Regions from separate parts of the Hominilimicola fabiformis genome, predicted to be linked through region 2. Evidence: predicted binding sites of a transcription regulator. Region 2 holds the regulator's gene; the other holds the start of a gene.
What was found. Region 2 encodes Rex, which represses fermentation and respiration genes when NADH is low (regulators of the CRP and FNR family bind a similar motif). Its sites were predicted from a motif close to ATTGTTAANNNNTTAACAAT; they were not measured.
Positions count from the first base shown of each region.

Region 1: adhE (bifunctional acetaldehyde-CoA/alcohol dehydrogenase) is a predicted target of Rex. The motif match lies at 3,542-3,561, and genes of this name have one in related genera.

Region 1 covers NZ_JAJEQM010000005.1:53,098-69,417, reverse strand. The annotation lists gene LKE05_RS04760 (hypothetical protein) at 1-36, opposite strand, end outside; gene LKE05_RS04755 (zinc ribbon domain-containing protein) at 41-508, opposite strand; gene adhE (bifunctional acetaldehyde-CoA/alcohol dehydrogenase) at 757-3,342, opposite strand; gene LKE05_RS04745 (potassium channel family protein) at 3,678-4,334, opposite strand; gene LKE05_RS04740 (TrkH family potassium uptake protein) at 4,356-5,708, opposite strand; gene LKE05_RS04735 (TrkH family potassium uptake protein) at 5,785-7,227, opposite strand; gene trkA (Trk system potassium transporter TrkA) at 7,248-8,600, opposite strand; gene LKE05_RS04725 (NAD(P)H-dependent glycerol-3-phosphate dehydrogenase) at 8,597-9,586, opposite strand; gene plsY (glycerol-3-phosphate 1-O-acyltransferase PlsY) at 9,583-10,230, opposite strand; gene der (ribosome biogenesis GTPase Der) at 10,243-11,568, opposite strand; gene LKE05_RS04710 (DUF512 domain-containing protein) at 11,580-12,899, opposite strand; gene LKE05_RS04705 (DMT family transporter) at 13,027-13,884, opposite strand; gene LKE05_RS04700 (NAD(+) synthase) at 13,910-15,820, opposite strand; gene LKE05_RS04695 (replication-associated recombination protein A) at 15,824-16,320, opposite strand, start outside.
Region 2 covers NZ_JAJEQM010000007.1:106,915-123,234, forward strand. The annotation lists gene LKE05_RS06550 (putative polysaccharide biosynthesis protein) at 1-1,313, opposite strand, end outside; gene aspS (aspartate--tRNA ligase) at 1,510-3,279, shown strand; gene LKE05_RS06560 (ABC transporter ATP-binding protein) at 3,577-4,545, shown strand; gene LKE05_RS06565 (ABC-2 transporter permease) at 4,529-5,233, shown strand; gene LKE05_RS06570 (GldG family protein) at 5,245-6,651, shown strand; gene LKE05_RS06575 (DUF4340 domain-containing protein) at 6,648-8,027, shown strand; gene LKE05_RS06580 (alpha/beta hydrolase) at 8,030-8,827, shown strand; gene LKE05_RS06585 (redox-sensing transcriptional repressor Rex) at 8,985-9,623, shown strand; gene LKE05_RS06590 (Asp23/Gls24 family envelope stress response protein) at 9,636-10,451, shown strand; gene uvrB (excinuclease ABC subunit UvrB) at 10,472-12,436, shown strand; gene LKE05_RS06600 (hypothetical protein) at 12,438-12,818, shown strand; gene uvrA (excinuclease ABC subunit UvrA) at 12,834-15,656, shown strand; T-box leader at 15,693-15,923, shown strand; gene thrS (threonine--tRNA ligase) at 15,986-16,320, shown strand, end outside.

The sequences.
Region 1 (16,320 bases), on a different contig from region 2:
GGCATAATCAAAAAACTTATCAAATCTACCGGACATATAATTAATCCTCTTCTGTTTCAGGTTTTTTAGCATTTATTATAACAACTTCATCATCGTCATAACTGTCTGTATCGTCTGAATTTACGTTGTAAATTCTTTCACCGCACTTTGAGCAGTACACATCATCAGAATGATTATACGCACCGCATTTCGGACACTTTACGTTTTCTTTAAGCTGATAAAGCTGTTCTTTAAGCTCGTTAACTTCCTCCGTCATAGCGTCGATTTTACCGAACTTTTCTTCCATATCGTCAATCACTTCGCCTGTTGATTTATAATTTTCATATACAGACTTACCGATTTCGGTATAGATGTCCTTAATTTTGCTTTTCGTTTCGCTTATTGAAAACTTTAATTTTGTTTGGTTTACTATGTTGTTTGTTTTCTCAATGACTGTTTTTGTCACCTGCACCGCGCTGTCCTTAGCTTTGTTTGCGTGTTCCTTTATTTTATCAAATACTTCTTCCATTTTAAAATCGCTCCTTCCTAATTTATTATATGCCGATTAAATTAATTATTTATATTATAACATAAAATGAGTGCTTTTATATGACATTTTCATTATTTTTTCGTTTCACAACAAATTCTGACATTACGTTATTTTGAGTAAAAAGGAAAAGGGGCTACCTTTCGGTAACCCCCCGTTGATTGATTATGGAATACAGAACTTTATATTCCGAAATCAATTATATACCTATTTCCGATAAATTTCAACAATTAGTTTACACCTTTATAAGCGTCTATCATAATCTGTTCAATTTCCTTAACAAGCGGCAACTTCGGATTTGCAGTTGTACACTGATCCTCAAAAGCCTTGTTTGCAATGTCAGGAACATTTCTCATATAAGTTTCTTCATCAATTCCGCATTCAGAGAATGACAACGGCTCATTAACTTCTTTCATAAGGTCTATAACCGCATTTATAAGGCTCTGTACGCCCTCCTCTGTTGTTTTTGCAGGAAGTCCCAAGAATGCTGCGATTTCAGCATACTTTTCATCTGCGATGAACTTCTTATACTTAGGGAATGACACAAACTTTGAAGGTATTGACGCATTATACTTAATTACGTGCGGCAACAATACTGCATTTGCTCTGCCGTGAGGAACGTGATACTCACCGCCGATTTTATGAGCGATTGAGTGATTTAGTCCCAAGAATGCGTTTGTAAATGCCATACCTGCCATACAACTTGCATTGTGCATTTTTTCTCTTGCCTCTGCGTCCTCAGCACCGTTCTTGTATGCTCTCGGAAGATACTTGAATACAAGCTGAATAGCTTTCATTGCAAGACCGTCTGTGTAATCCGACGCCATTACAGATACATATGCCTCAAGTGCGTGTGTAAGCACGTCAAGACCTGTGTCGGCAGTTGCTGATTTCGGAAGTGACATTACAAACTGCGGGTCGATAATCGCAATATTCGGTGTTAGTTCGTAGTCTGCAAGAGGATATTTCATATTATTCTTCTTATCCGAAATAACCGCAAAACTTGTTACTTCACTACCTGTACCGGAAGTTGTCGGAATAGCTACAAGTTGTGCCTTATTACCCATCTTAGGGAACTTAAACGCACGTTTTCTTATATCAAGGAAACGAAGTCTAAGTGAATTAAAGTCTACATCAGGGTGTTCATAGAACAGCCACATACCTTTTGCGGCGTCCATTGCACTGCCTCCGCCAAGTGCGATAATTACGTCTGGCTTAAATTCGTCCATCATCTGTGCACCGCGTTTTACTGTTTCGATTGACGGGTCAGGCTCTACATCTGAGAAAATTTCACAATGAACGTGCTCCGTTCTCTTTCTTAGGTAATACAAAATCTTATCCACATAACCAAGAGAAACCATACCCGGGTCTGTTACGATAAATGCACGAGTGATATTCGGCATTTTTTCAAGGTACTGAATTGAATTATGCTCAAAATAAATCTTATCCGGAACTTTAAACCACTGCATATTTACTCTCCTCTTAGCCACTCTCTTCTGATTTATAAGGTTCACCGTTGTAACGTTACCGCTGACACTGTTACCGCCGTAGCTACCGCAACCAAGTGTAAGTGACGGCATATTTGTATTATAAATGTCACCGATTGCACCGTGTGATGACGGTGAATTTACGATAAGACGGCTTGCTTTCATTGTTGCAGCATACTTTTGAATTACATCTTCATCATTTGCGTGAATAACAGCCGAGTGTCCCATACCGTGGAACATAACCATTTCTTCTGCTCTGTCGATTCCTTCTTCTGTTGAATCAACGATAAAGTATGCAAGTACCGGACTCAACTTTTCTCTTGAAAGTGGATATTCAGGACCTACGCCGTCAAGTTTTGCAAGAAGAATTTTCGTACCCTCAGGAACTTTCACTCCCGCTTGCTCCGCAATCCATGTTGCAGGCTTACCTACAATTACAGGGTTTACAGCACCCTTTTCACTGTCGATGCAGTAATCACTAAGCTTTTTAATTTCATCAGGCTTTGCAAAGTAGCAGCCGTATTTCTTCATAAGTTTTTCAAATTTTGGTGCGATTGCCTTATCTACGATTGCGGCTTGTTCAGACGCACAAATCATACCGTTGTCGAATGTTTTTGAAAGGATAAGGTCGTTAACCGCTTGTTCAAGGTCAGCACTCTTATGAATGTAGCAAGGTACGTTACCCGGACCGACGCCAAGTGCAGGCTTACCTGTTGAGTATGCCGCCTTAACCATTCCGCTGCCGCCTGTTGCAAGAACTGTTGCAACACCCGGATGATTCATAAGTGCGTTTGTTGCCTCGATTGATGGGTATTCAATCCACTGTATACAGTTTTCAGGCGCACCTGCCGCAACTGCCGCGTCAAGAACTATCTTGGCAGCCGCCGCACTGCATTTTTGAGCACCCGGGTGAAAACCGAAAATAATAGGGTTTCTTGACTTAACGGAAATCAAAGACTTAAACATTGTTGTCGATGTAGGGTTTGTAACAGGTGTAACACCACATACAACGCCTACAGGCTCTGCTATAATTTCGTAATCTTCAAGGTCGTTTTCAGCAATAACGCCGACTGTTTTTTCATTCTTGATTGAATGATAAACATATTCTGTTGCAAACATATTCTTTGTTATTTTGTCCTCATACACGCCTCTGCCTGTTTCCTCAACAGCCATCTTTGCAAGCTCCATATGCTTGTCAAGACCTGCAAGAGTCATTGCCTTTACGATTGCGTCAATCTGTTCTTGATTAAGTGCCATAAATTCGTTCAAAGCTTTTTGTGCTTTTGCAACGTAGCCGTCAATCATTTCATTTACGTTAATCTCTGCCATAATAATTCCATAGCCTTTCTGCCTACGGGTTGTTAGTTTTTCTTTACATCTTATTGTAGGCTGATAAGATGTTTTTACAGAAGACTCTGTTTTGACATAGTATGAAATCTTCCGAATTTTTATTATTGACTTTGTTTATTTAGATTGATAAATTTTTATCGTTATTTATTTATCAATCTTTACAACACTATTATACGAGATTGTTAAACTTTTGTCAATAGTTTTTTTGATATTTTTATTCTTTGTAAGTTTTTCATATATAATTCATTACTTTCTTATTTAAAACAAACAAAAAAAGTATTGCATTTTCAGCAATACTTTTTATATACAGTCTTTTATATACTTTCCAATCTGTTTATCGACTCGGTATCTCCTACAAGCACAACAATATCGGTATCTTTAAATTTGTATTCGGGTTCAGGTGAAATATTCACCTTACCGCCGTTATTACTCTTTATCGCAACAATATTTACGTTATATTTTTTACGAACAGACAATTCCATAATGCTCTTGCCTATCCATGTGTTCGGTACAACAGCGTCCACAATACTGTATTCGTCCGACAATTCGATTATATCAAACAATCTGTCCGAAACAAGTTCTATTGCGGCTTTAACGCCTGCCTCCTGTTCGGGAATTATAACATTATCCGCACCGACTTTTTTCAGTACGGTTTTGTGCATATTATCCTTTGCTTTACAGACAACCTGCTTAACTCCCATATCTTTTAGTGCAAGAGTTGTAAGTACGCTGTCCGTTATATCGTCACCGCCGATACACACGATTGCACAATCCGAGTTTTTCACTCCAAGTTGTTTTAACAAGCTTTCGTCTTTTGCATCGGTACAAGCCGCTCTTGTTACCAAATTTGCAATAGCGTTTATTTTATCCATATTTTTGTCTATCGCAAGCACTTCATAACCCATATTAAAAAGTTGAGTTGCAACAGATGTTCCGAATCTGCCCAATCCTATTACTGTAAAAGTTTTCATAACAAATCCTTAGCCTTTCTGCTATCCGACAATGAAATTACATTCCGGATACCTTATATCATTAGTTTTTCTGATGCGAGTCATAAACACAACGCTTATCGTCATAATGCCCACTCTGCCGAAGAACATATATACAATAAGCAAAATCTTTGTAAATGTGGACGCGCTCCCCGATACACCGACCGAAAGACCGACCGTACTGTATGCCGACGCCACTTCGTATATCGAATTTATCAAATCTTGATTATCAATATAACTTATAAGCACCGAACCGCCCACAACAAGCACAAGCCACAATACAAGCAATGCCATTGCTTGAAGAATAGTCGTGTGAGCAACTCTTCTGCCGTGAATAACAACATCAGATTTGCCACGCAATACGGAAATCAAAGTCATTATTACAAGTACAGCCGTTCCGAGCTTTACGCCGCCCGCAGTCGAGCCTGAAGCGCCGCCTATCATCATAAGCACCGTTCCCCAAGCCTTTGACAAGTCGGTTAAATTATTCTGTATAAGTGCGTCAAATCCGGCCGTTCTTGTTGTGACCGACTGAAAGAATGACGCCAATATTTTCTGACCGACACTTTCAGCACCGATTGTATTTATGTTGCCGTATTCAAGAATGAAATACACAAATGTACCCACGACAATAAAAAATATCTGTGCCAAAATTATTACTTTTGAATACACGTTAAGTTTTTTCCACGATTTTTTTGCGATAATATCCTCCCACACAATAAAACCCAATCCGCCTATGGCAACAAGTATCGCAAGCGTACAAAGTACAAGCGGATCGTGTCTGTATGAAAGCATACTTTTTCCGTCACCGATTATATCAAATCCCGCATTGCAAAATGCCGATACGGAATGAAATATACTAAACCACATTCCTTTAAAAAATCCGTATTTCGGTACAAAACGTATTGAAAGCACTATCGCGCCCAACAATTCTATAATTCCCGTTATATGCAAAACGTGCTTTGCAAGTTTGACTATTCCCTCAAGGCTTTCCGTACCCATTGTCTGTGCTATAAGCATTCTGTTTCTAAGTCCGATTTGTCGGTTTGAAACTATAAACACAATACAAAGTATCGTCATAAATCCCAAACCGCCGAGCTGAATTAAAAATAGTATCACAGCTTGTCCGAACAAGCTGAAATATGCACCGACATTTATAAGCGTAAGCCCTGTTACGCAAGTTGCGGACGTTGTTGTAAACAATGCCGACAAAAACGGCGTCACAACTCTTTCTTTAGATGAAATCGGCAACATTAAAAGCAATGCTCCTACAAGGATAATCAACGCAAATCCAAACGAAATACGCCTTGCCGTATTTATTCTTTTGTGAAATAAAATTTTTCTGATAATATTCATAATTTATTTGCTTTCTCCAAAAAATACTCAAAAATCACATCTTCCGATGTAATTTTCGGAGCTGTCGTCAGACTCTTTAAGTTCGTTTCCACGCATACGGCGAAAACAATATAAGTATCGGATAAAATTCAAGTCTGCCTACAAGCATACCTATTGACATCACTATTTTTGACAATGCCGAGAAATCGGCAAAACTTCCTGTCGGGCCTACCAATCCCAATCCCGGACCAATGTTGTTCATTGTCGCAATTACGGCAGTAACCGTTGTTGTAAAGTCCTTATTATCAAAGCTGATAAGAAGAATTGACACAGCCGCAAACAACATATATACAACGAAATATCCCAACACACCGTTTACGATATTCTTTTCAACCGTTTTGCCGTCAACCTTAACCGAAAATACACTTCGCGGACTTACCGCTTTTTTTATTGAGTGAGTGGCTGTTTTCATAAGTATAATAAATCTTGTAACTTTCATACCGCCGCTTGTTGAGCCTGCACACGCGCCGACTACCATCAATAATACAAGTATAATCTGCGAAAGCATAGGCCAACGCACAAAGTCGGCAGTTGAATATCCCGTCGTTGTCATAATTGACGACACTTGGAAGAATGAATATCTGAACGCTCTGCCAAATCCGTGATACATAGGCATAATATTAAGCGCAATAATTACCGCTGCACCTATCATCATTCCTATATACCACTTAACTTCATCATTACTCTTTATCTGTGAGAATTTTCTTGCAATTATCAAGAAATACACGTTAAAATTCAATCCGAACAACATCATAAATATACCGATAACATAATCGATATATGCACTGTTATAATACGCAACGGAACTATTCTTTATTCCGAAGCCTCCTGTACCGGCTGTGCCGAACGTATGGAGCAAGCTGTCAAATACAGGCATACCGCCGAACAGCAAAAGCACAAATTCAATGACCGTAAGCGCTATATATATTCCGTAAAGTATTCTAAGCGAAAACTGCCATCTGCTTGCAAGTTTGCCTACAACAGGTCCCGGCATTTCCGCTCTCATCATATGAGTTGTTCTTGTATCCTTTGACGAAAAAATCGCCATTGCAAACGCAAGTACACCCATACCGCCGAGCCAATGAGTAAAACTTCGCCAAAAAAGCAAGCTCTTGTCAAGTGCCTCGACATTTGTAAGTATAGATGAACCGGTTGTTGTAAAACCTGACACCGTTTCAAAAAAACTGTCCACAAAACTCGGTATCTGACCGCTGATATAAAACGGCAGACAACCGATTATTGATATTACAATCCATCCTATCGCAACGATAAACATTCCGTCACGTCCGTAAAGGCTTTTATTTTTCGGCGCTTTTGCAGATACACAAAGTCCGATTAATACGGATATTACTATCGGTATTACATACGCCAAAGCTATTGACTCACCGTAAAGCAAAGACAATCCCAAAGGTGCAAGCATTGTTGCCGCAACAGCTACAAGTATTCGTCCTACGGAATATGCTATCATCCTATAATTCATATCTTTTCCTTTCGTAACCGCTATGCAAGTATATCGCCGAGTGTGGTAATATGATGTGTTGTCACAATCACAACAGTATCACCGACTTCAAGTTTACTTTCACCGTCCGGCAGCATAATCTTGTTATTTCTGAGAATTGCTGCAATCAAAGCATTACGTTTCATCTTAATCTGTGAAAGTGACTTTGAAGTAAGCTCGGATTCTCTTGTAACTCTGAATTCCATAGCTTCAGCTTTATTGTTTACTATTCGGTAAAGAGTTCTCATTTCCGTATCCTTTGCCGATTTCATAGCTCTTGCATAACCGATTATAATATTCGCGGTTATATTTTTAGGCGTAACGATACTGTACACGCCTGTGTTTTCCATAAGCTCCGCAAATGAAAGACGGTTTACCTTTGTTACAATCTTATCGACAAATCTTGACTGCGAATACATTGATATAATCATATTTTCTTCGTCAATACCCGTCAGTGCAACAAGCGAATCAACTCTGTCAATGCCCTCTTGTGCAAGAACGTGCTTATCTGTTCCGTCGGCACACACAATATCCGCTTTCGGCAAATGCTCGGTCAATTCCTTGCATCTGTTCATATTGTGTTCTATAATTTTAACCCTTATGCCGCTTTCAAGAAGCTGTTTCGCAAGATAAAACGATATTCTTCCGCCGCCGATTATAATTGCGGTTTTAACCTTTGTGTTTATAACACCTATCTCATGCATAAATTTCGCAACATCTCTGTGAGATGCGGTTATGTGAAGTTTATCTCCGCTTTCGATAACAAAATCACCGTTCGGAATATACACCTCATTACCGCGTTGCACCGCACATATAAGAAGTTTTATCTTAAACTTTTTGTATATCTCAAAAATAGCTTTTCCGCAAAGTGCGTTATCCGAACTGATGTTAAATTCAATAAGTTCAATTCTGCCTTTTGCGAAAGTTTCTGTTTTGATTGCTGCAGGAAAACGAAGTATTCTCGATATTTCGCAAGCAGTTGCGTATTCGGGATTTACTATAAGATTTATTCCGAGAGCGTTACGCATAAAATCAAGCTGTTTAAAATATTCTCTGTTTCTCACTCTTGCAACACATCTGTCCGCACCGAGTTTTTTAGCCATAACGGTGCAAAGTGCGTTAAATTCGTCATTTTCCGTAACGGCAATAAATATGTCTGCCTTGTTAGCCTCCGCCTCGCGCAAAGTTTCAAGGTCAGTACCGCTCCCGCATACGCACCTTACATCATAATCATCTTGAATTCGGTCGCAGATTTCACTTTTAATATCAATAAGAACTACGTCATCGCCCTCATAATTAAAATCCTCTACAAGCTTTCTTCCGACCTTACCGCCGCCTACTACGATTACATTCATTTTTCTTCTCTTTTCTCCCGCGTCATAAGCAATAATACCGCTTCTCTTGCATTTCTGCCATTGTACAAAATATTATAAGCTTCTTCAACAATAGGCATTTCAACATTATATTTGTGTGCCATTTCATATGCCGCCGTTGCGGTGTTTACACCCTCAACAACCATATGAACGCTTTCCAAAGTTTCCTTTAAACTCTTGCCTTGACCCAAAAGTATTCCGGCACGTCTGTTTCTCGAATGCATACTTGTGCAAGTTACAATCAAATCACCTACACCGCTAAGTCCCATAAATGTCTTTTCATTTGCACCCATAGCCTTGCCGAGTCTTGCAATTTCAGCAAGACCTCTTGTCATAAGCGCCGCTTTTGTATTGTCGCCGTAACCAAGTCCGTCACTTATTCCCGCACAAAGTGCGATAACGTTTTTAAGTGCTCCGCCAAGTTCAACACCTATTATATCGGTTGAAGTGTACACTCTGAACATATCTCCCATAAACACGTCTTGAATAAATTTAGCCGTATCAATATGCTCCGACGCAACAACATTCGTTGTAGGAAGTCCTCTTGAAACCTCCTCTGCGTGTGACGGACCGCTCATAACAGATATATCCGCCTGCGGAATTTCTTCTTTATACACCTGTGAAAGACGTAAAAGTGTACCTTCTTCAAGTCCCTTTGATATATTTACTATTTTCTGTCCCTCTTTAACGTGCGGTGAAAGCTGTTTCGCCGTTGTTCTCGTTGCCGGTGACGGTGCGGCTGTTATAATAAGCTCCGCTCCGTCTGTACATTCAGCCATATCGTGACTGCAATAAATTGTATCCGGAAATTTCACTCCCGGCAAAAATTCTTTGTTTTCTCTGTCTTTTTTCAGTCTGTCCGTTTCTTCCTGTATCCACGACCATAAATATACATTATGTCCTCTTGAAGATAAAAGTATCGCTATGGCAGTTCCCCAACCGCCTGAGCCAATTACTGCAATTTTCATTTTACTTCTCCTTTTTTTGCTCCAAGTTTGTTTTCCGTACCGCTAAGTAATCTCTTTATATTTGCATGATGTCTTGCTATTAAAAGTCCGCCGATAATAACAACGCACACAAGCTGAATTACATCAACGTTCTTTGTAACAATCATTTTAACGATTTCTATAACTATGTACATTGCACCGCCCAAGATTGAACCGAGCGATACATACCTTGTTACTGCCATAACCGCTATTGCAACAACAGCCACAATAAGTCCGACTTTCCAGTCAAGCATTAACACAACGCCCAGCGAAGTCGCAACGCCTTTGCCGCCTTTAAATCCGAAGTAAAGCGGAAAATTATGACCGAGAATTACGCATACACCTGCGACATAGCTTATAACAGGATATATTTCATCTGTACCCGCAATATTTTTTACAAGTCTTGATAAAAGTATCACGACTATGCCTTTTAACACGTCAAGCAACAGTGTTATAACACCCATTTTCTTGCCGTATGTTCTTAACATATTCGTTGCACCCGCATTTCCCGAACCACTTTCACGGATGTCCTTACCGCTCAGCATTTTTGAAAGCAGTATAGAAAAATTAACCGAACCGATTAAATATGATATTATTGCCGTCAAGGCAATTATTAAATATGTCATAACTATCTCCCATTACATTTTCTTTTCATTTTTCTCTCTTACGATAAACTTTATAGGTGTTCCCTCAAAACCAAATGCCTCTCGCACTTGATTTTCGATAAATCTCAAATACGAATAGTGGAACAAATCCTTTGAATTTGCGAATAAAATAAATGTCGGCGGTGCTGTTGCAGCCTGTGTACCGTAGTAAACCTTTAAACGTCTGCCCTTGTCTGACGGCGGCTGTTGCTTTGCCATTGCTTCGTTTAAGACGTCGTTAAGCATACCGGTTGTAATTCTTCTCTTGTGCTGCTCATTTACTTTCTTGATAAGTTCCAAAAGCTTGTCAACTCTCTGACCTGTCTTTGCACTGATGAATATAATTTCCGCATAAGACATAAACGCAAATTCTTCACGCACACGCATTGTAAAGTTTTTCATAGTCTTTGTGTCTTTAGAAACAATATCCCACTTATTAACCGCAAAAATACAAGCCTTACCCTGCTCGTGAGCATAGCCGGCAACCTTTGTGTCCTGTTCTGTAATACCCTCGTTTGCGTCAATCATAATAACGCACACGTCACTTCTGTCAACCGCCGCAAGCGAACGTACAACACTGTAACGCTCTACGTTTTCGTCAATCTTACCGCGTTTTCTCATACCGGCGGTATCGATAAACAGATACTTGTCGCCGTTCTTTTCGTAATGTGAGTCGATTGCGTCACGCGTTGTTCCTGCGATGTTACTTACAATAACTCTGTCCTCACCTAAAATTTTATTTATAAGCGACGATTTACCTGCATTCGGTTTACCGATTACCGCAACTTTAATTTCATCCTCGTCATCTGACGTATCTGCGTCCTCAGGGAACAAGTGAGTAACTTCGTCAAGCAAATCACCTACACCCAAACCGTGAGTTGATGAAATAGCAATCGGATCGCCAAGTCCCAAATTATAAAATTCATAAAATTCAAACGGCGGATCGCCTGTATTGTCAACCTTGTTTACGGCAAGCACAATCTTTTTCTTCGCCTTTAAAAGCATTTGTGCAACGTCCTGGTCATTTGCCGTAACACCGTCTTTTACGTTTGTCATAAGCACAACAACGTCTGCCATTTCAATGGCAAGCTGTGCCTGACGGCGCATTTGTACAAGGATTTCGTCCTTTGACGCAGGCTCGATACCGCCTGTATCGATAAGCGTAAAGTGCTTGTCAAGCCACACTGCGTCAGAATAAATTCTGTCACGCGTTACACCCGGTGTGTCCTCTACTATACTTATTCTCTTTCCTGTTATCTTATTAAACAAAGTCGATTTTCCGACGTTCGGTCTGCCGACTATCGCTACCAATGGTTTCATATTCTTCTCCTTTAAAATTCAAGTTCTTCTCCCAAGATTTTCTCAATAAATTCATATCCGTCATTTATGACAGGCTCTATCTTCACATTCAACGCTTTTTCAACGTCTGATACAGTCAAATCATCAAGGAAAATCCCGTCTTCATCTCTCAGCATACTGTGCGGAATAAGCATTATATCCCCTATAGGCTTGTCTTTAAGCTGGTCGATTATATCTCCGCCCGTGACAAGTCCCGAAACGTTTACGCCTCCGCCGAAAAAGTTATTTTTTATCGCATAAACAGTTATCTTTACGTCTGTCTTTTCCATAAGACGTTCCGACAAACCCGTTATAAAAGATGCCGCCGCCTCACCTGTTACAAGAGTTACATTTCTGTCATACTTTTTGTTTTTCACAAGTTTAATTGCCGAATCAAATTCTTCTGCCATACTGGCAATCAATCCTACACCGTTTTCAAGCTGCGGAAAACCCTCATACACTTCTACGTCAGGTATAGGCAATTCCGCATTCAAATAAAATTCGTCAGAAAGATAAATTAGCCTTGTTCCAAGTTTATCATACAGTTTTTTCTGCCAAGTCTCAACTTGTTTTATTGTTTGTGCGGAAGTTTCCTTTGTAAACGGTTTCAGCGGATAAAGTCCGTCACGATAGCGTGTAAGACCGACAGGAACGATTGATACACTGTTTACATTTGGGAACAGTGCCGCCAGTTCGGATATTGACCTGTCAAGTTCCTTGCCGTCATTAATTTCGGGACAAAGCACTATCTGACAGTTCATATAAATATTATTAGCCGCAAACTTTTTCATTATGTCATAGCACTTACCCGCAAAACGATTATTCAGCATTTTACATCTAAGTTCGGGATTGGTTGCCTGAACCGATACGTTAATCGGCGAAACACGCATTTTTATAAGTCTGTCTATTTCTTCGTCTGACATATTCGTAAGCGTTACATAGTTTCCCTGCAAAAACGATAATCTCGTATCATCATCTTTAAAATAAACCGTTTCACGCATACCCTTAGGCAACTGATCTATAAAACAGAATATACACTTATTTCGACAACTTTGTGCCTCGTCAATAAGTCCCTCTTCAAATTCAATACCTATGTCGTCGTAATCATTTTCAACCGTTATAACTTCGGTAGTACCGTCCTTTTTCAGTATTTCAAGAGTAACTTCATATTCGGCTGTAAGATAGCGATATTCCAGTATATCGTGAAAATCGTGTCCGTTAATGCTTATCAGCTTATCCCCGACTTCAATTCCGGCATCTTCCGCGATTGAATACGGTTCTATATATTTAATTGTGGTATTAACTTTTCTCATATTTTTATCTCCGCATTATTATCCAATATGTATTATTACACAAACACAGAAAAAAATCAAGGCATTTGGCAAAAATAAAGACAACCAATGTAATCAGAGATTGTCTTATCTAATGTTTATTCATAAATTATCCATACTTTTCTGCCAATACCACACCCAAAATTATCAAACCACCGCCGATATACTGCACCAATCCCATTGTTTCGCCCAGGAATATCGCACCGAGTATTATTGAAGTAATCGGTTCAAATGCTGATACTATCCCCGCGGTTGACGCACCCTCACAGCGTACTCCCACTTGAAAAAGCGGCACTGCTCCAAGCGTTATAATAAGTGATATAGCCACCGACAGTATCCATGCTTTATAATCCATTTCCGCAAACACCAAGCTATCAGTTGTCAAACCGAAAATATATGTGCCGATACTCATAATAATCATAAGATAAAACGTAAGTTTTATATAGTCCATTTCGTCAAGTTTGGAACGATACATATAAACGACATAAAAGCTATAAAATATTCCCGACAAAATCGCAAGTATCACGCCGATTTTATCGGCTGTATTATTAAGGTCAACAAACATAAACATTCCGAGCGTAACAAGCATAACCGCAAGAAGTTTTATCTTCTTGATTTTTTCTTTGTACACTACCGCCGAAGTTATTACGATTATAAGCGGATATATAAAATGGAGCGTCGTTGCAAGTCCTGTTGAGATATAGTCATATGCGGCATAAAGTGAAATCATTGAAAATGAACCGCCAACCACACCAAGTAGAATTATATCTATAAGCTCTTTTTTTGTAAGTTTAAACGACACCTTTCTGAAAATCATTATAAAAAATAAAAGCGGCAGCATTAGGAATGTACGCAAAAAAGTAAGCGTAATTCCGTTTGCTCCGCTTTTGTATGCAAATTTAGCCAGTATCGGTGCAAATCCGTAAATAAATGCCGATAAAATCAAACAAACTTTACTCTTTGACACCGAAATCCCTCCATAGAATAGGGCGTTAAAGTGTTTCAAGCTCCTTCGCCCAAATTTGATATGAGGCGTCAGACGGCATTCGCCAATCGCCTCTCGGAGAAAGAGCAACACTTCCTACTTTCGGACCGTCAGGCAGGCACGAACGTTTGAATTGCTGTGCGAAAAATCTTCTGTAAAATACCTTTAACCATTCAAGTATAACTTCTCTGTCATATATCCCATCAAACGCAACTTCAGCCAATCTCAGTATCTTTGACGGCTTTGAACCAAAACGCATAAGATGATACAAAAAGAAATCGTGAAGTTCATACGGACCGACAATGTGTTCGGTCTTTTGGGATATTTTTCCGTCTTTCGGCGGAAGAAGTTCGGGACTTACAGGTGTATCCAATATGTCCTGTAATGTTTTCTTCAATATATCGTTATTTGTACGTTTAGCCTCATAATCGACAAGGTAGCGAATAAGTGTTTTCGGAACACCCGCATTAACGCCGTACATCGACATATGGTCGCCGTTATACGTTGCCCAGCCGAGTGCAAGCTCGGACATATCACCGGTACCGATTACCAAGCCGCCGCTTTTGTTTGCAACATCCATAAGAATTTGAGTTCTTTCTCTCGCCTGAGAATTTTCATATGTGACGTCATATACATTCGGATCGTGTTCTATATCCGCAAAATGCTGATTTACCGCCGCTTTGATATTTACTTCTTTTAATGTAACACCAAGCGAATTTGCAAAATTAACCGCATTGTTATACGTTCTGTCCGTTGTACCGAAACACGGCATTGTTACCGCAATTATATTTTTCCTGTCAATATTAAGACTGTCAAACGCACGCACGGTTACCAAAAGTGCAAGTGTAGAGTCAAGTCCTCCGCTTACACCCACAACAGCCGTTTTGGCATGTGTATGGTCAAGTCGCTTTTTAAGTCCCAGTGACTGAATTGAAAGGATTTCTTCACTGCGTTTTTCACGTTTTTTGTCGTCTGACGGAACGAACGGCTGTTTATCGACATAACGTGTTATTTTAGTGTCCCCGATATTCATATCAAGTTTTACACTCACATATTTTTCACTGCCGACTATATTATAGGTATTGCTCTTTTTTCTCTCACCTACAAGTCTTTCCAAATCAAGCTCGGTATATACACATTCGTTGTTAAATCTTTTACTTCTTGCCAAAATCGTGCCGTTTTCGGCAATCATATTATCACCTGCGAATACAAGGTCAGTCGTTGATTCGCCGTATCCCGCATCGGAATAAATATAACCGCAGTAAAGTTTTGCAGACTGACTTTTTACAAGCATTTCGCGGTATTCATCTTTTGCAATAACTTCGTTGCTCGCAGAAATATTTGCTATAATCGTTGCACCTGCAAGTGCGTGGTTGACCGACGGCGGCATAGCCGTCCACAAATCCTCGCAAATTTCAACCGCAAGAACAAAATCTTCACACGCATCTGTTTTAAATAATATATTCGCACCGAACGGCACTTCTTCACCGTTTATATTCACATATGTCACTTCATTTTTACCGGTCGTGAAGTGTCTTACCTCATAAAATTCAGCATAGTTAGGAATATTGAGTTTCGGAACAAGACCTTTTATGTGTCCCCCGTTTACCACTGCGGCACAATTATAAAGTGTCTGCTCCGCAACGTACGGAAGTCCGACAACGGCGGTTATATCAACATTTTCGGTTGCTTTTGCTATTTTGATTAAGCTGTCTTTTGCACTGTCAATCAATATTTTCTGCAAAAACAAATCACCGCAAGTATATCCCGTTATGCAAAGTTCCGGAAATACTATAAGCTTTATATCATTTTGAGCCGCGTCTTCGATTGCCTTTATTATATTTGATGTATTATAATCGGTGTCCGCAACCTTTATATCAACAGTTGCGCTTGCACATCTTACAAATCCGTCTTTCATAAATCAATTTCCTTTCTTTATTCTGTCCCAATAAACTTTTGCCGACTGTTCGGTTTTATTGTCCCCAAAATCGTAATATTTAGTGTCCCTAATGTTATTAGGCAAATATTGCTGTTTGACATAATGATTTTCATAACTGTGCGGATATTTGTACTCTGTTCCGTGACCGAGTTTTTTTGCTCCGCCGTAATGCGAATCTTTCAGATGTTCCGGTATATCGCCCGTATCCATACTCTCAATATCACTCAACGCACTGTCTATCGCCATTATTGCCGAATTTGATTTCGGTGCGGTTGCAAGTAAAATAACAGCCTCCGCAAGCGGTATTCTCGCCTCAGGGAAACCAAGCTGCAACGCACTGTCAACACAAGCTTTCACGACCGATATAGCCTGTGGATATGCAAGTCCTATATCCTCTGCCGAAATAACCAAAAGTCTGCGGCAAATGCTCGGCAAATCACCTGCCGAAACAAGTCTTGCAAGATAATGAACTGCCGCAT
Region 2 (16,320 bases):
ATAAGTACAATATTTAATACAATTTTCGCTATACATCCAAACAACAAGCTGATTGCAGGGACATAAACTTTTCCAAGACCTTGAAGCGAGCCTGTCATAGTTTGTGCAAGTGCCGCAAATATAAGCGATACCGAAACAAGCTGTAAAAGCTCAAAACCGCTCGAAGTGCTGAAATACAATATTTTATAAATCGGCTCAGCAAGAGTTATCAAACCTATTGCGCAAGGCAAGATAATTAATATTGAAATAAGCAATGAATAGTTTATCTTTGAAGAGGCCTCTTTATAATCTTTTACCGCCAACGCACCTGCGATTGACGGAACAAGAACTGTTGCAAAAGCGAAGTTTACCGCCAAAGGCATATTGTAAAGTGTATCACTCTTTGATAGAAGTCCCGATAATCTTGCAATTTCCTGATTAAGTTGCTCGGCGGTCGGATTTATAATATCGCCGACGTTGCCATGTGCCGGAATTAATGCTGCAAATGCAACTTCAATACCACGACTTATTGTTGCTGTGTCGATAACTCTGTTTATAGCTGTAATGATAGAGCCAAGTGAAATCGGAATACTTATCATAAGAATACTCATCATAAGATGTCTGCCTGAAATCTTAATTGTTTCGCCTTTTGATTCTTCAATATGCTCCTTGATACCGCTTTTACGTTTACAATAGAAGTATACTAAGTAAAGCATACTAAGCGCAGTTGCAACAGATGTTGCAAAGTTAGCCCAAGATGCCATAATTGCAGGTGCAAGACCGATTGAAAGGTATACAAACACAATAGTAAGTGTACATTTTAAAATCTGTTCAAGTACCTGTGAATTACTTGTTGCTTTCATATTCTTCATACCTGTGAAATATCCTCTGATTACGGAAGATACACAAACGAAGAACAGTGACGGTGCAAGCGCACGCATTACATATTGAGAGCCGTCAATTTTAATTATATGCTGTGCAAAAATATCCGCACCAAAGAACAGAACCGCAGTCGTTACAAGACCTATTATTGAGAACAGCAATAAAGCCGTTTTGAAAATCTTATGTGCACCTTTGTAATCGTCAAGTGCTACACGTTCGGAAACCATTTTTGAAATTGCATTAGGTATTCCGACAGATGAAATTGCAAGCAGTAGGGTATAAATCTGAAATCCTACATTATAAAATCCCAGTCCCTCGTCACCGAAACCGTCAATGTTTGTTATTACAATTCTGTAAACCATACCAAGAACTTTTACAAGCACTTGTGAAATAAGAATTATAGTAACATTATTCATAAACGATTGAGTGTTTTCTTTGTTTTGTTTACTCATTATATTCCTCCTAATTTAATGTTCACATTGTCATATTATAAAACTAAATACGGATTTAATCAAGTATTGTCATAAAAAAATAAAGTAATTGTATAGAAATAAGTCAAAAATCGGCATTTTGACTTGACACAAAGCTGATATAAGGGTAAAATATAATAAGTATGTAAATTTATATGGAGGAATAGACATGGATACAATGCAAGGTTTAAAACGTACTCACTATTGCGGAGATGTTGAAGGAATCGGCAATGAAGTTGTAGTAGGCGGTTATGTACAAAAAGTAAGAGATTTGGGAAATCTTATTTTTATAGATTTAAGGGACAGAACAGGTATAGTTCAGCTTGCTTTTGATGATTCGACAGACAGAGAAATATTTGAAAAAGCGTCTGATTGCCACAGCGAATATGTACTTATGGCAAAAGGTGTTGTTCGTGAAAGAGAAAGCAAGAATACAGCAATTAAAACAGGTAATATTGAAATTGACGTAAAAGATTTGAGAGTGTTGGCAAAGGCTCAGACACCTCCTTTTGAAATTGTTGACGATACTAACGTAAACGAAGAATTAAGATTGAAATATCGTTATCTTGACCTTAGAAGAAAGGTTTTACAGGATAACTTGATTATGAGAAGTAAGATTGCAAAAGTTGCAAGAGATTATTATTATGAAAACGGCTTTATAGAAATCGAAACACCGATGATGATTAAGTCAACTCCTGAGGGTGCAAGAGATTACCTTGTTCCGTCAAGAGTACATCACGGAAAGTTTTACGCGCTTCCGCAGTCACCTCAAATGTACAAGCAACTTTTGATGATTGCAGGATTTGACAGATATATTCAGCTTGCAAGATGCTTCAGAGATGAAGACTTAAGAGCAGACAGACAGCCGGAATTTACGCAAATTGACCTTGAAATGTCATTCGTTGATGTTGAGGATATTCTTGAAATGAACGAAGGCTTTATACAAAGATTGTTTAAGGAAGTTCTTGATGTTGACGTAGAATTACCGCTTCCAAGACTTACTTATAAAGACGCTATGGAACGTTACGGTTCAGATAAGCCTGATACTCGTTTCGGTATGGAAATATGCGATATTTCAGAACTTGTTAAGAATTGCGGTTTCGGCGTGTTTACTTCGGCTATCGAAAACGGCGGCTCGGTAAGAGCAATCGTTGCAAAAGACGCGGCAAAGACGCTTACAAGAAAAGAAATTGACAAGCTTACAGAATACGTTAAGGGAATAGGCGCAAAAGGTCTTGCATTTGTTCGTTGGGTTGATGATGAACCGACTTGTGCATTTGCAAAATTCTTGGGCGAAGGTGAACTTGACGCAATATTAAATAAAGTAGGTGCTCAAAAGGGTGACGTTGTACTTATCGTTGCAGATAAGAATAAAGTAACACTTCCTGTACTCGGCGCACTTAGATTAAAGGTTGCAAAGCAACTTGATATAATTCCTGAAGGATTTAACTTCCTTTGGATTACTGAATTCCCATTCTTTGAATATGACGAAGATACAGATTCTTGGCTTGCTATGCACCATCCGTTTACAATGCCTATGGACGAGTGTATTCAATATCTTGATACTGATCCGGGTAAAGTTACGGCTAAGGCATATGACCTTGTCCTTAACGGTACAGAGCTTTCAAGCGGTTCAATCAGAATTACAGATTATGAACTTCAACAAAAAATGTTCCAGGCACTTGGGCTTTCTGATGAAGAAATCGAGGCTAAATTCGGTTTCCTTGTAGAGGCATATAAATACGGTGCCGCACCTCACGGCGGTATGGGGATCGGTCTTGACAGACTTGCAATGATTATGACAGGTAACGACAGTCTAAGAGATGTAACTGCATTCCCTAAGGTACAAAATGCGTCAGAACTTATGTCGGGAGCTCCTAATGTTGTTGACGAAGAACAATTACAGGAACTTTCGATAAGCATAATACCTGAAAAGAAAGAAAATTAATAATGTTTTCATAATAATTTAATAACGTTATTGTATAATAACCTTAAAATAGGAGCCGAATTTTCAGCTTCTAAGACTGTTGGCAAATTGTCCGGAACGTGCAGAAGTATTATTCAAATTTGTATGATTTAATTTATCAAAAAAATAGCAGGCAAGCCTATATTGATAGGCTTGCCTATGCACTTTTTGAAAAAATAAACTCTACCGTACAAATGTACGCTGACGAGTTCGTTTTTTTAAAATTCGATCTGATTTCTCGGCAGTCTGCAAATTAATCTGTGAAACGGAGAGTTTTAAGTGATTACTATTTCAAACTTAACAAAAAAATACGGCGATAAATATGCACTCGACAATATTAGTTTTAATGTAAAAAAGGGTGAAGTTCTTGGATTTTTAGGTCCTAACGGTGCGGGAAAATCAACAACTATGAATATTATCACCGGATATATTTCATATACAGACGGCTCTGTTAATATTGACGGCTATGATATTTTAGAAAATCCTATTGAAGTGAAAAAGAAAATAGGATACTTGCCTGAAATACCACCCCTTTATCTTGATATGGTAGTGTGGGATTATCTTGAATTTGTATATGAATTGAAGAAAATCAAGACCGAGGATGAAAAGAGTCATATACAGCAAGTTATTGATATGGTGAAGATTGATAATGTTAAAAACAGAAAAATTGCCAATTTGTCAAAAGGCTATCGTCAAAGAGTGGGACTTGCAGGTGCTTTAATCGGTGATCCCGAAATTCTTATACTTGACGAACCGACAGTTGGTCTTGATCCTAAGCAGATTATCGAAATAAGAAATGTTATTAAGGAACTCGGAAAAGAAAAGACTGTAATTTTAAGTTCGCATATATTAAGCGAAATAAGTGCAGTCTGTGACAGAGTAATTATTATAAATAAAGGCAAATTTGTTGCAGAAGATACACCGAAAAATCTTTCGGATAAGCTTGGTGATAATAAAAAAATGTTGTTCAGAATATCAGGCGATAGGAAAAAAGCCGAAAATATCCTAAATTCATTTGACGGCATATCAAATGTAACCTGTGTTTCATCTGAAAATGATTCGTATGATTTTGAATTTGATAACGCAATGGCGGCAGAAGAAAAGAAAAAAATGTTCTTTGCATTCGCGGAAAATGAAATACCGATATTAATGCAAAAAGAAATCGAGCCGTCTTTGGAGGATATATTCTTAAAACTTACTGACAATACGTCAGAAAAGGAGGAAAATACAAATGAAAGCGATATTTAACAGAGAATTCAATTCGTATTTTACATCAATGCTCGGTTATGTATTTTTAACTATTTTTCTTCTTTTAACAGGAGTAATGTTCTATGTTGTAAATATCAGATTTATGACTGCAAGAATGACTAATTTCTTTTCAATCGTCAATAACTGGGCGTTGTTCTTGTTGCCGTTATTGACAATGAGATTGTTCTCAGAGGACAGAAAGCAAAAGACAGACCAATTATTACTGACCGCACCTATATCTACAAAAGAAATAGTTTTCGGTAAGTATCTTGCGGCATTTGGAATATTTATGGTAGGTGTGCTTATAACACTTATTTATCCTGTTATATTAGCGTTTACGGGTAATTTGCCGATTGCGGAAACAATAAGCTGTTATGTCGGCTTTATACTGCTATGTTCGGCAATACTTGCTATCGGTGCGTTTATGTCATCTATTACGGAAAGTCAGATTGTCGCTGCAGTTGCCACTTACGGTGTATTGATTTTTACATTGCTTTTAGGCTCGGTTGCGTCAAACGTTTCAAACGAAATAATTGTAAAAATTCTTTTGTGGTTATCGCCTGTACAAAGATTTTCGGATTTTACTCTCGGAATCCTTAACTTTGAACCGATAATTTATTATTTAAGCATCACCGGTCTGTTCTTATTCTTTACCGTTATGGTATTTGAAAGACGCAGAATGAGATAGGAGGATATGTAATGAATAACGTAAAAAAATATAAATTTGTATCTTCCGTTGCTATTGCAATAGCGGTTGTTTTGGTTATTGTTGTAAACGTATTTGTCAGCGTGCTTAACAACAAATTACCTTTAAAAATCGACCTTACGTCAAATAAAATGTACGAACTTTCAGATAAAACAAAAGAGTATCTTAAAAATTATGATACTCCTGTTGATATATATATTCTTGCCGGTGAATCGGAACAAGACGGAAATATTCGTACGGTGCTTGATAAATATGCCGCCGCAAATAAAAATATCAATGTTACAAATATTAACATGACATCTAACCCGACTTTTGGCAAGAAATACGTTACTGACGGCAAAAGTCTGCAATCAAATTCTGTCATTGTTGACGGCGGAGATAAGTTTAAAACATATACTATGACTGAATTGTACGGGGTAAATGCACAAACAGGACAGTATACATCACTTAATGTTGAAAATAAAATAACTTCGGCATTAAAGTATGTATCAAGCGAAACACAACAAAAGGCATACCTAATAAAAGGACATAATGAGATAGCTGTTGACGGTGCAAAAACTAAACTTGAATCAGAAAACTTTGAAGTCGGAGAAGTTAATACATTGACCGATGATATACCGTCAGACGCAAATATGTTGATTGTTGCAAAACCGACGGCCGATTTTTCAAAAGAAGAAATCACAAAACTTGATTCTTATTTGCAAAAAGGCGGTAATATACAAGTTTATCTTGATGTCGATTCAAAAAATCTTACTAACTTGTATGACTATCTAAAATCATCATGGGGCATAGGTGTAAGCGATAACCTTGTAATTGAAACAGACACATCAAAATCCGTTTCGTTGAGCGGAAGTTCGATGAGTCTTGTCGTGCCGAATGTAAAATCATATGAATTTACCGACAGTATAATAGACAATCAAAGAACTTTGGCATATTTCCCATATTCAAGATTGATAACTCAAGAATTTGAATCAAATGGCGATATATCTGTTACACCTGTTTTGACAAGTTCAGAAAAAGCATACACGACTTCAAATTATGAAAATGTTTCAAAAGTAGGCGGCGAGCAGGACGGTGAATATCCGGTCAGCGAACTTTCGGTAGATGCCAAACACGCCTCATCGGTTTATGTATCGGGAAATACTATGCTTTTAACCATAGACGAAACAACACTTACAAATAATTACGGACTTGCAAACTATGATTATTTTATGAATTTGACCAACTTTATGATAGGTAACGAAGAAAGCTTTACTGTAGATGAAAAAACACTTGTAAACAATGTTATTACATTATCTGATTTAGGTCAAAAAATTATTTTTGCATTTGTTGTAATTATAATACCGATTACCGTATTAATAATCGGACTTGTAATTTGGATAAAAAGGAGAAATCTATGAGTAAAACAACGAAAAGCATAATTATAGCCGCGTCAGTGATTATAGTGCTTATTGTCGGAACGATTGTTATAAGTAATATTGACACGTCAAAAGATAATAATGTTGATACAACCGATGATTTATACAGTATCTATTCAGCTGATACAACCGATATTTTATCTGTAAAGGCAGAGAGTGAAAACGGTACAATTACGGTAAAAAGTATAGGCGATTCGGAATGGTCCGTAAATGATATGGATGCGTCTGAAATAGATTCTTCAAAAGCCGGTGCGCTTGTCGGTACAATTTCAACATTGTCATCAAAAAACAAGATTGAAGAAAATCCGGTTGATTTATCACAATACGGACTTGACAATCCGCAAGTCACTGTTACAGTTGAAAAGAAAAACGGTCAGATTGATAAAATGATTATCGGCGATTTGAGTCCGACACTCGGAGAATATTTTGTGATGAAAGACGGCGATAATACTGTCTATACAATGTATGATTTTAAAGTTGATACTTTAAAAAAGCCTATCAGCTATTATAAAGAATTCAATCGTTTCAACATTAATATTGACAATATTAATGACATTAAAATTGTCCGCAGTGATGAAACTATTGAAATCAGAATATTAAGCAATATAAATAACAACACAAATAATGTATGGGAAATGGTACAGCCGTATCAGAGTGGTGCCAATGATGACTATATCGATAACAAAATACTTGCTCCTATAGAGGAAATTTCACTTACTACACCGATTGAAAATGCTGACGGCGGTTTCAGTGAAAAGTCGCCTGTTTTAATGATAACCGTTAAGCCTTACGACAATTCAACAGGCAAATACGGCGAAGAATATACCGAAACACTTACAATAGGTCGCACAGAAGGTGATATGACTTATGTAAAATATAAGGAACAGGTATTTAAAGTTTCATCGGACATTATATCTTTTGCGAATGACTCGTCATACAACATTGTAAGTAAATTGCAGGCACTTGTTGATATTTCGGAAGTTAAGAGTGTAACGGTAGAGTATAACGGAGCAGAACATACGATTGACATAACTCATAACGATTCGGATATGACTTTTGTGCTTGACGGTCAAAAGGTTGATACAAAGATAACACAAGCAATATACAAGAGCATTGTCGGTTTGGCGGTTGACGGAGTATATAAAGACGAAACACTCGGCGATACCGTTATGAAAATAAAATATAAAGGTATCAAGAGCAGTTCTGATACAGAAATCGAATTTAAGAGTATTGATGATTTGTACTGTGCTTTAATCCGCAACGGTAAAACAGAATTTACAATCAAGAAAAGTAAGCTTAATGAATTTATGGATTTATTCAATACTTATGTTGAAAATCCGGAAAAGCAAGGAGATTAATTATGGAGAATTTATGGAATGACGTGATTCCTTATTGGAACGAAGAATTTATAGAGGCTGATGAAACAGCGGCAAGAAAACCGACTATAACGGCATATCCTGCAAATTCAAAAGGTGCTGTTATTATTTTTCCGGGTGGTGGCTATGTAATAAGAGCCGACCACGAAGGTACTGCATATGCTAAGTGGTTGCAGTCAATCGGTCTTACTGCATTTGTGGTTGAATACAGAGTTGCACCGTACAAGCACCCGGCTGAGATAAGCGACGCAATGCGTGCGGTTAAATATGTCAGATACTATGCGGATAAGTATGGCATTGATAAAGATAAAATTGCCGTTATGGGTTCAAGTGCCGGCGGACATTTGGCAGCGTCGGTTTCGGTTCATTACGATAAAAAAATGTATGAAGATACAGATGAAATAGATAAAGAAAGCTGTAAGCCTGATGCGACAATTTTGTGTTACCCTGTAATAGATATGTTCGAATACAGACATGACGGTTCAAGAAAAAACTTGATAGGTGAAAGAGCATTACATTCTGATAAAGAGCTTATGTCGCTTTATAAACACGTCACACCTAATACACCGCCTACATTTATATGGCATACATCATCAGACCAGGCAGTACCGGTAGAAAATTCTTTGATGTACGCCGACGCACTAAGCAAAGTGCAAGTTTCGTATGAAATGCACATATACCCAATCGGTTCTCACGGCTTGGGCTTGGCAGACAGTATACCGCACGTTGCACAGTGGAAAGATTCTCTTGAAAAATGGATAAAACTTAATGATTTAATTTAAGTAACTAATGTCACAATAAGTCAGTATCGGCTTGTTGTGACATTTTTTTATATGTGTAAAATGTCAAAATACAAAAAAATACATTTAAAAAGACTATACAAAACGAAATGAGTGTGATATAATAAATGTTATATAATTAACAAGGGGTTTAGAGGACATGAGTGAAAATGAAAAGAAAGTTCCTACGGTCGTAGTTAAACGTCTGCCACGCTATTACAGATATTTGGGCGAACTTTTAAAGCAGGATATAAAGCGTATTTCCTCAAATGCACTTAGCGTAAAAATGAACGTGACTGCATCACAAATCAGACAGGATTTTAACTATTTCGGCGGTTTCGGTCAGCAGGGATACGGCTATAATGTCGAACATCTTTATAACGAAATCGGTGACATATTAGGACTTAATGACGGAGATACTACTGTTATAGTCGGAGCCGGTAATCTCGGCAGAGCATTGGCAAGTCACGATACGTTTGAAAAAAGAGGCTTTAAACTTGTAGGCATTTTTGATAATGACATTAATATAATTGGTACAAAAATCAATGGTATAGAAGTTATGTCAATAGATAAGCTTGAGGAATTTTTGAATTCGCATAGAGTTGACATCGGAATTCTTACCGTACCGAAAGCGGCAGTAATGGAAACGGCTGAAAAATTAGTTAATTGCGGAGTTAAAGGTCTTATGAACTTTTCGTATACCGAACTTAAATTCGATAAGGACGTAGCGGTGGAAAACGTTCACCTTTCAGATCCGCTTATGACATTGTCATACAAAATCAAGCAAAATCAGAATTAAGGTGTTATAATTATGAGAGTTATCGCATTTGTAGGTCCGAGTGGAACAGGAAAGAGTTACAGAAGTGTTATGGTTTCGCAACAATACGGAGCTGACGCTATAATTGATGACGGCTTGCTTATTTCTCATGGAAAAGTTATAGCCGGCACATCTGCCAAAAAAGAACCGACAAAAATTGCGTCTGTTAAACACGCACTTTTTATGAATCCGTCGCAGGTAAATGAAATAAAAAAAGTTCTTAAAAGGAATAAGATTAAGTGCCTTATGATTTTGGGTACATCTGACGGAATGGTAAATAAAATTGCTAAAAATATCGGTGTTCATGAGGTTGAACAAATTATAAGAATAGAGGATGTTGCAACACCCGAAGAAATGAATATGGCACTTAGAATGCGTACAGTTGAAGGGAAACACGTTATTCCTGTTCCGACATTTGAAATAAAGAAGGAATTTTCAGGATATTTCTTGCATCCGTTAAGAAGATTTCAAAAAAATCTTGATTCGGAAATAACAACCGCCGAGGCTGATAAATCAATTGTCAGACCCACATTCAGTTATATGGGTGACTATATTATCTCAGATAACGTTATAAATTCAATAGCAATACATGAGGCACAAAAGATCAATGGACTAATTAAGGTGCAAAATATAAACCTAAGAAAAACAGGACACGGTGTACATATAGATATGACAGTCATTTTACAATATGGCTGTGATATTTTTTCTGTATGTAAAAATATTCAGCTTGCAGTCAGAAATAATGTTGAACAATATACGTCGATAAATGCAAGAAGAATAAATATACTTGTTAAAAATCTAAGGAAATAACCAGTAAGAAGGGGAGCTGTATGGATAAATTTGAACTTGTTTCTGAATTTAAACCACAAGGAGATCAGCCGCAGGCAATTCAAACACTTGTTGACGGAATAAAAAAAGGCGAGAAATGCCAAACTTTGCTCGGTGTAACAGGTTCGGGAAAAACTTTCACTATGGCAAATGTCATTGCACAAGTGAACAAACCTACCATTGTACTTGCTCATAATAAAACCCTTGCCGCACAGCTTTGCAGTGAATTTAAAGAATTTTTTCCAAATAACTGTGTTGAATTTTTCGTGTCGTATTACGATTATTATCAACCAGAGGCATATATTCCGCAAACCGATACGTTTATCGAGAAAAATTCACTGACCAATGATGAAATAGATAAACTACGTCACAGTGCCACATTTGCTTTGCTTGAAAGAAAGGACGTTATAATCGTAGCAAGTGTATCTTGCATATACGGTTTGGGCGATCCTGAAGATTATAAAAATCTTATGCTTTCTTTGCGTGTAGGAATGGTAAAAGACAGAGATGAGCTTCTAAAAAAACTTGTTTCAATGCAATATGAAAGAAATGATATTAACTTTGTCAGAAACAAGTTTCGCGTCAGAGGTGACGTGGTGGAAATATTTCCGTCCAATAACGGTGAAAACGCTATTCGTGTCGAGTTTTTCGGCGACGAAATAGAACGTATTTGCGAAGTAAACGTAGTTACAGGTGAAATTGTAGGTGTAAGGCAACACGCAGTTATATCTCCGGCCTCTCACTATGTTACAACCAACGAAAAAATGATTGCGGCACTTGCAGGAATAGAGGCTGAAATGCGTGAACAGGTTAAGTATTTCAAAGAACGTGATTTACTTATCGAGGCACAAAGAATTGAACAGCGTACAATGTACGATATAGAAATGATGCAGGAAATAGGATTTTGTCAAGGTATAGAAAACTATTCAAGACATATAAGCGGTCGTGCTCCGGGAAGTGCACCGTATACGTTGCTTGACTATTTTCCTGACGATTATCTTATGATTATAGACGAGTCACACGTTACAATACCGCAGGTGCGTGCGATGTATAACGGTGACAGAGCCAGAAAGGAAACGCTTATTAAATATGGTTTCCGTTTGCCGAGTGCGGCTGATAACAGACCTTTGAAATTTGAAGAATTTGAAGATAGATTAAATCAGGTAATATTCACAAGCGCGACACCGTCAGATTATGAAAAAGAACATTCAACGGTTGTTGCGGAACAGGTTATCAGACCGACAGGACTTCTTGACCCTAAAATAACAATTAAACCTACCGAAAATCAAATTGATGACCTTATCGGTGAAATTAATAAGCGTACCGAACAAGGTTTTAGAACGCTTGTGACAACGCTTACAAAACGTATGGCGGAGGATTTGACCGATTATCTTACCGGTGTAGGTATTAAAGTTCGTTATATGCACTCCGATATATCGACAATCGAACGTGCGGAAATTATCAAAGATTTGCGTATGGGTGAATTTGATGTACTTGTCGGAATTAACCTTTTAAGAGAAGGACTTGATATACCCGAAGTTGCACTTGTTGCGATACTTGACGCGGATAAAGAAGGTTTCTTAAGAAGTGAAATGTCACTTATTCAGACTATCGGTCGTGCCGCGCGTAACAGTGAGGGACAAGTTATTATGTATGCCGATACGGTTACAAAATCAATGAAAAAGGCGATTGACGAAACAGACAGACGTCGAGGTATTCAGCAGAAGTTTAATGAAGAACACGGCATAATACCAAAGACAATTAAGAAAGACATCAGAGATATTATAGAATCATTAAAGCCTATTGAGGACGATACCGAAACCGCAGAAGAAAATATCATAAATTACGAAAAGACCATTGCCGAGCTTCAGGCTAAGATGATTAAAGCGGCTGAAAATCTTGAATTTGAAGAAGCCGCGGCTTTGCGTGACAGAATACGAAAATTAGAAAAAGAAATGAGTGAATAAAATGGATTATGAGCTTAAAAATAAGCTTGTTAAGATAATTTCAAAAAATATTCTCACTCCTGTTATATATATGATTGAAAACGATAATCTACTTGATTTTATATGTTTTTGTGATAGAAATATAAAAATGCAGGAAATATATAATGTAGAACAGCAAATAAAAGAGGTTACAAACAAAAATGTTGAGATAATCGACATTCGTGAATTCGGCGAATCGGAAAGAATTGAAGTGATAAATCAAGCGACTTTAATTTATTCCGAACATCCGCTGATCGAAAAAATATTTGCTCAATCAATGATGGAAGATTTTAAAATTGCTATGGATGAAAGAAAGGACGTTCAGCAGAGATATAAAGAATGCGGAACGTGCTATTTACAGTAAAACAGAGGTAAATCAATGGAAAAGGATATTATAATTAAAGGTGCAAGAGAGCATAATCTTAAAAATATCGATGTAAAAATACCACGAGAAAAGCTTGTCGTACTTACGGGGCTTTCGGGCTCCGGTAAATCATCTTTGGCGTTTGATACAATTTATGCAGAGGGACAAAGAAGATACGTAGAGTCACTGTCGTCATATGCAAGAATGTTTCTCGGTCAAATGGAAAAGCCAGATGTAGATTATATTGACGGTTTGTCGCCTGCAATCAGCATCGACCAAAAAACAACATCAAAAAATCCACGTTCAACAGTCGGTACAGTTACCGAAATATACGATTATTTAAGACTTTTGTATGCCCGAATCGGTATACCGCATTGCCCTAAATGCGGTAAAGAGGTTCAAAGACAGAGTATAGACCAAATTGTTGACAAAGTTATGTCATTGGGCGAAGGTACAAAAATTCAAATTCTTGCGCCTGTTATACGCGGTAAAAAAGGTGAGCAAAAAAAAGTATTTGAAAATGCAAGAAAAAGCGGATATGTGCGTGTAAAGGCCGACGGTGAACAATATGATTTAAGTGAGCCGATAGAGTTAAAGAAAACGCAAAAGCACAACATAGAAATTATCATAGACAGATTGATTATTCGTGAAAATATTGTTCAGAGACTTACCGATTCACTTGAAACAGCCATTGCATTGACAGGTGATGTTGTGCTTGTCGAGGTTATCGGCGGAGAGATTATGTCTTTCAGTCAGAATTTTGCGTGTGATGATTGCGGTATCAGTTTGCAGGAGCTTACTCCGAGATTGTTTTCTTTCAATAATCCATACGGTGCGTGTGATAATTGTGACGGTTTGGGTGCGTTGTCTAAAATCGACCCCGACCTTGTTATAGCAGACGAAAATTTAAGTATAATAAACGGTGCTATTTCAGCGACAGGCTGGGCAAATGCAAATAAAAAAGATTCGATGGCTTATATGTATTTTACAGCCCTTGCAGATTACTACGGATTTGATGTAAATACACCGTATAAAGATTTGCCGAAAGATATACAAAACATTATTCTTTACGGAACAGGCGATACAAACATTCCTATGAATTATGAACGCAGTTACGGCAGCGGTAAATACAGTGCACCGTTTGAAGGCGTTATAACAAACCTTGAAAGACGTTATAATGCCAACACATACGATTATGTAAAGAACGACATTGAACGTTACGTCAATGACGTAACTTGTCCGAAATGTCACGGTGCAAGACTTAATGATGAAGTGCTTGCGGTTACAATTAACGGAGTTAATATATATGAATTTACAACTATGTCTATCCAAAAAGAAATGGATTTTGTAAATTCATTGGAGCTTACCGACCGTGAAAAAATGATTGGCGAACAGATTTTGAAAGAAATCAAGGCAAGACTTAAATTCTTGCTTGACGTAGGTCTTGATTATCTTTCATTGTCACGTTCGGCAGGGACTTTGTCGGGCGGTGAGGCACAGAGAATACGTCTTGCAACTCAAATAGGCTCGGGACTTATGGGAGTGTTGTATATTCTTGACGAGCCGAGTATCGGACTTCATCAACGTGACAATGACAGACTTATCGAAACACTTAAACATCTTCGTGATTTGGGTAATACGGTAATCGTTGTTGAACACGACACCGATACAATGTATGCCGCAGATTATATTGTTGACATCGGTCCGGGAGCAGGTGTAAACGGCGGTGAACTCGTAGGAGAGGGTACCGTTGAAGATTTGATTAAATCACCTCGTTCAATAACGGGTAAATATCTTAGCGGTGAACTTAAAATTGAAGTACCTAAGGAACGCAGAAAACCGACGGGTTGGATTGAAGTGCGTGGTGCAAAAGAAAATAATCTTAAAAACATCAATGTAAAAATACCGACAGGTGTTATGACTTGTGTCACAGGTGTTTCGGGTTCGGGTAAGTCGTCATTGGTAAATGAAATACTTTACAAAAAACTTGCTCACGTTTTAAATCGTGCAAGAACTCATGCCGGCGCACATAAAGAGATAAAGGGCATAGAACAGCTTGACAAAATCATTGATATAAACCAGTCACCGATTGGAAGAACACCACGTTCAAATCCGGCAACATATACAAATGTTTTCGGTGATATTCGTGAAGTCTTTGCATCTACAAATGAGGCAAAAGTGCGTGGTTATAAATCAGGACGTTTTAGCTTTAACGTAAAAGGCGGACGTTGTGAAGCTTGTAGCGGTGACGGTATAAAGAAGATAGAAATGCACTTCCTGGCGGATATATTTGTTCCTTGCGAGGTATGTAAGGGTAAGAGATATAACAGAGAAACTCTTGAAGTTAAATACAAGGGCAAAAATATTTATGAAGTGCTTGAAATGACGGTTGATGAGGGTGTTGAATTTTTTGGAAACATTCCGAAGATAAAGAGAAAACTTGAAACTTTACAGGAAGTCGGTCTTGGATATATCAAACTCGGTCAAAGCTCAACAACTTTGTCAGGCGGTGAAGCACAACGTGTTAAACTTGCAACGGAGCTTTCAAAGAGAAGTACAGGGAAGACGATTTATATTCTTGACGAGCCTACAACAGGACTTCATACTGCTGACGTTCACAAACTTACGGAAGTGCTTGATAAACTTGTTGAGGGTGGTAATACCGTTGTTGTAATCGAACATAACCTTGACGTTATAAAAACCGCAGACTATATCATTGATATGGGACCTGAGGGCGGCGATAACGGCGGTACCGTGATTGCGTCAGGTACACCTGAGCATGTTGCAAAAGTCGAAAAATCTTATACCGGAAAATATTTAAAGAAAATGCTCGAATAAAACCTTGACAAAATAAAAAAAGAGTGTTAGAATAATTTTAAAGCGTAGATGAAGACAGTAGCATTAAGCAAAAGTCACAAGAGAGAGAACGTCATGGGCTGTAAGCGTTCTTTGATGGGCTTGATGTGAATACCACTTCGGAGCTGCGGACTGAACAATTTATATTAAGTAAGTTTTGCCGTATTCCTTACGAAACAAGGACGAACTAAGTGACAGCATTATATGCTGTAATTAGGGTGGAACCGTGTATATTTATGCACCCCTAAGGTATGGATATTATCCGTACTTTAGGGGTGTTTTTAGTTTATAAAAAGAAAGGACTAATAAAAATGGAAATGAATGAACTACAAACACTAAGACATTCAGCCTCGCATATGCTTGCACAGGCTGTAAAAAGACTTTATCCGGATACAAAACTTGCTATCGGTCCGGCTATTGATGACGGTTTTTACTATGATTTTGATACGGAGCATACTTTCACCCCTGAGGATTTAGAAGCTCTTGAAAAAGAAATGAAAAAAATCGCTAAAGAAAACCTTAAGATCGAAAGATTTGAATTGCCGAGAGCAGAGGCTCTTGAATTAATGAAAGATGAGCCATACAAAGTTGAATTGATTAACGATTTACCTGAAGATGCTACAATTTCTTTCTATAAGCAAGGCGA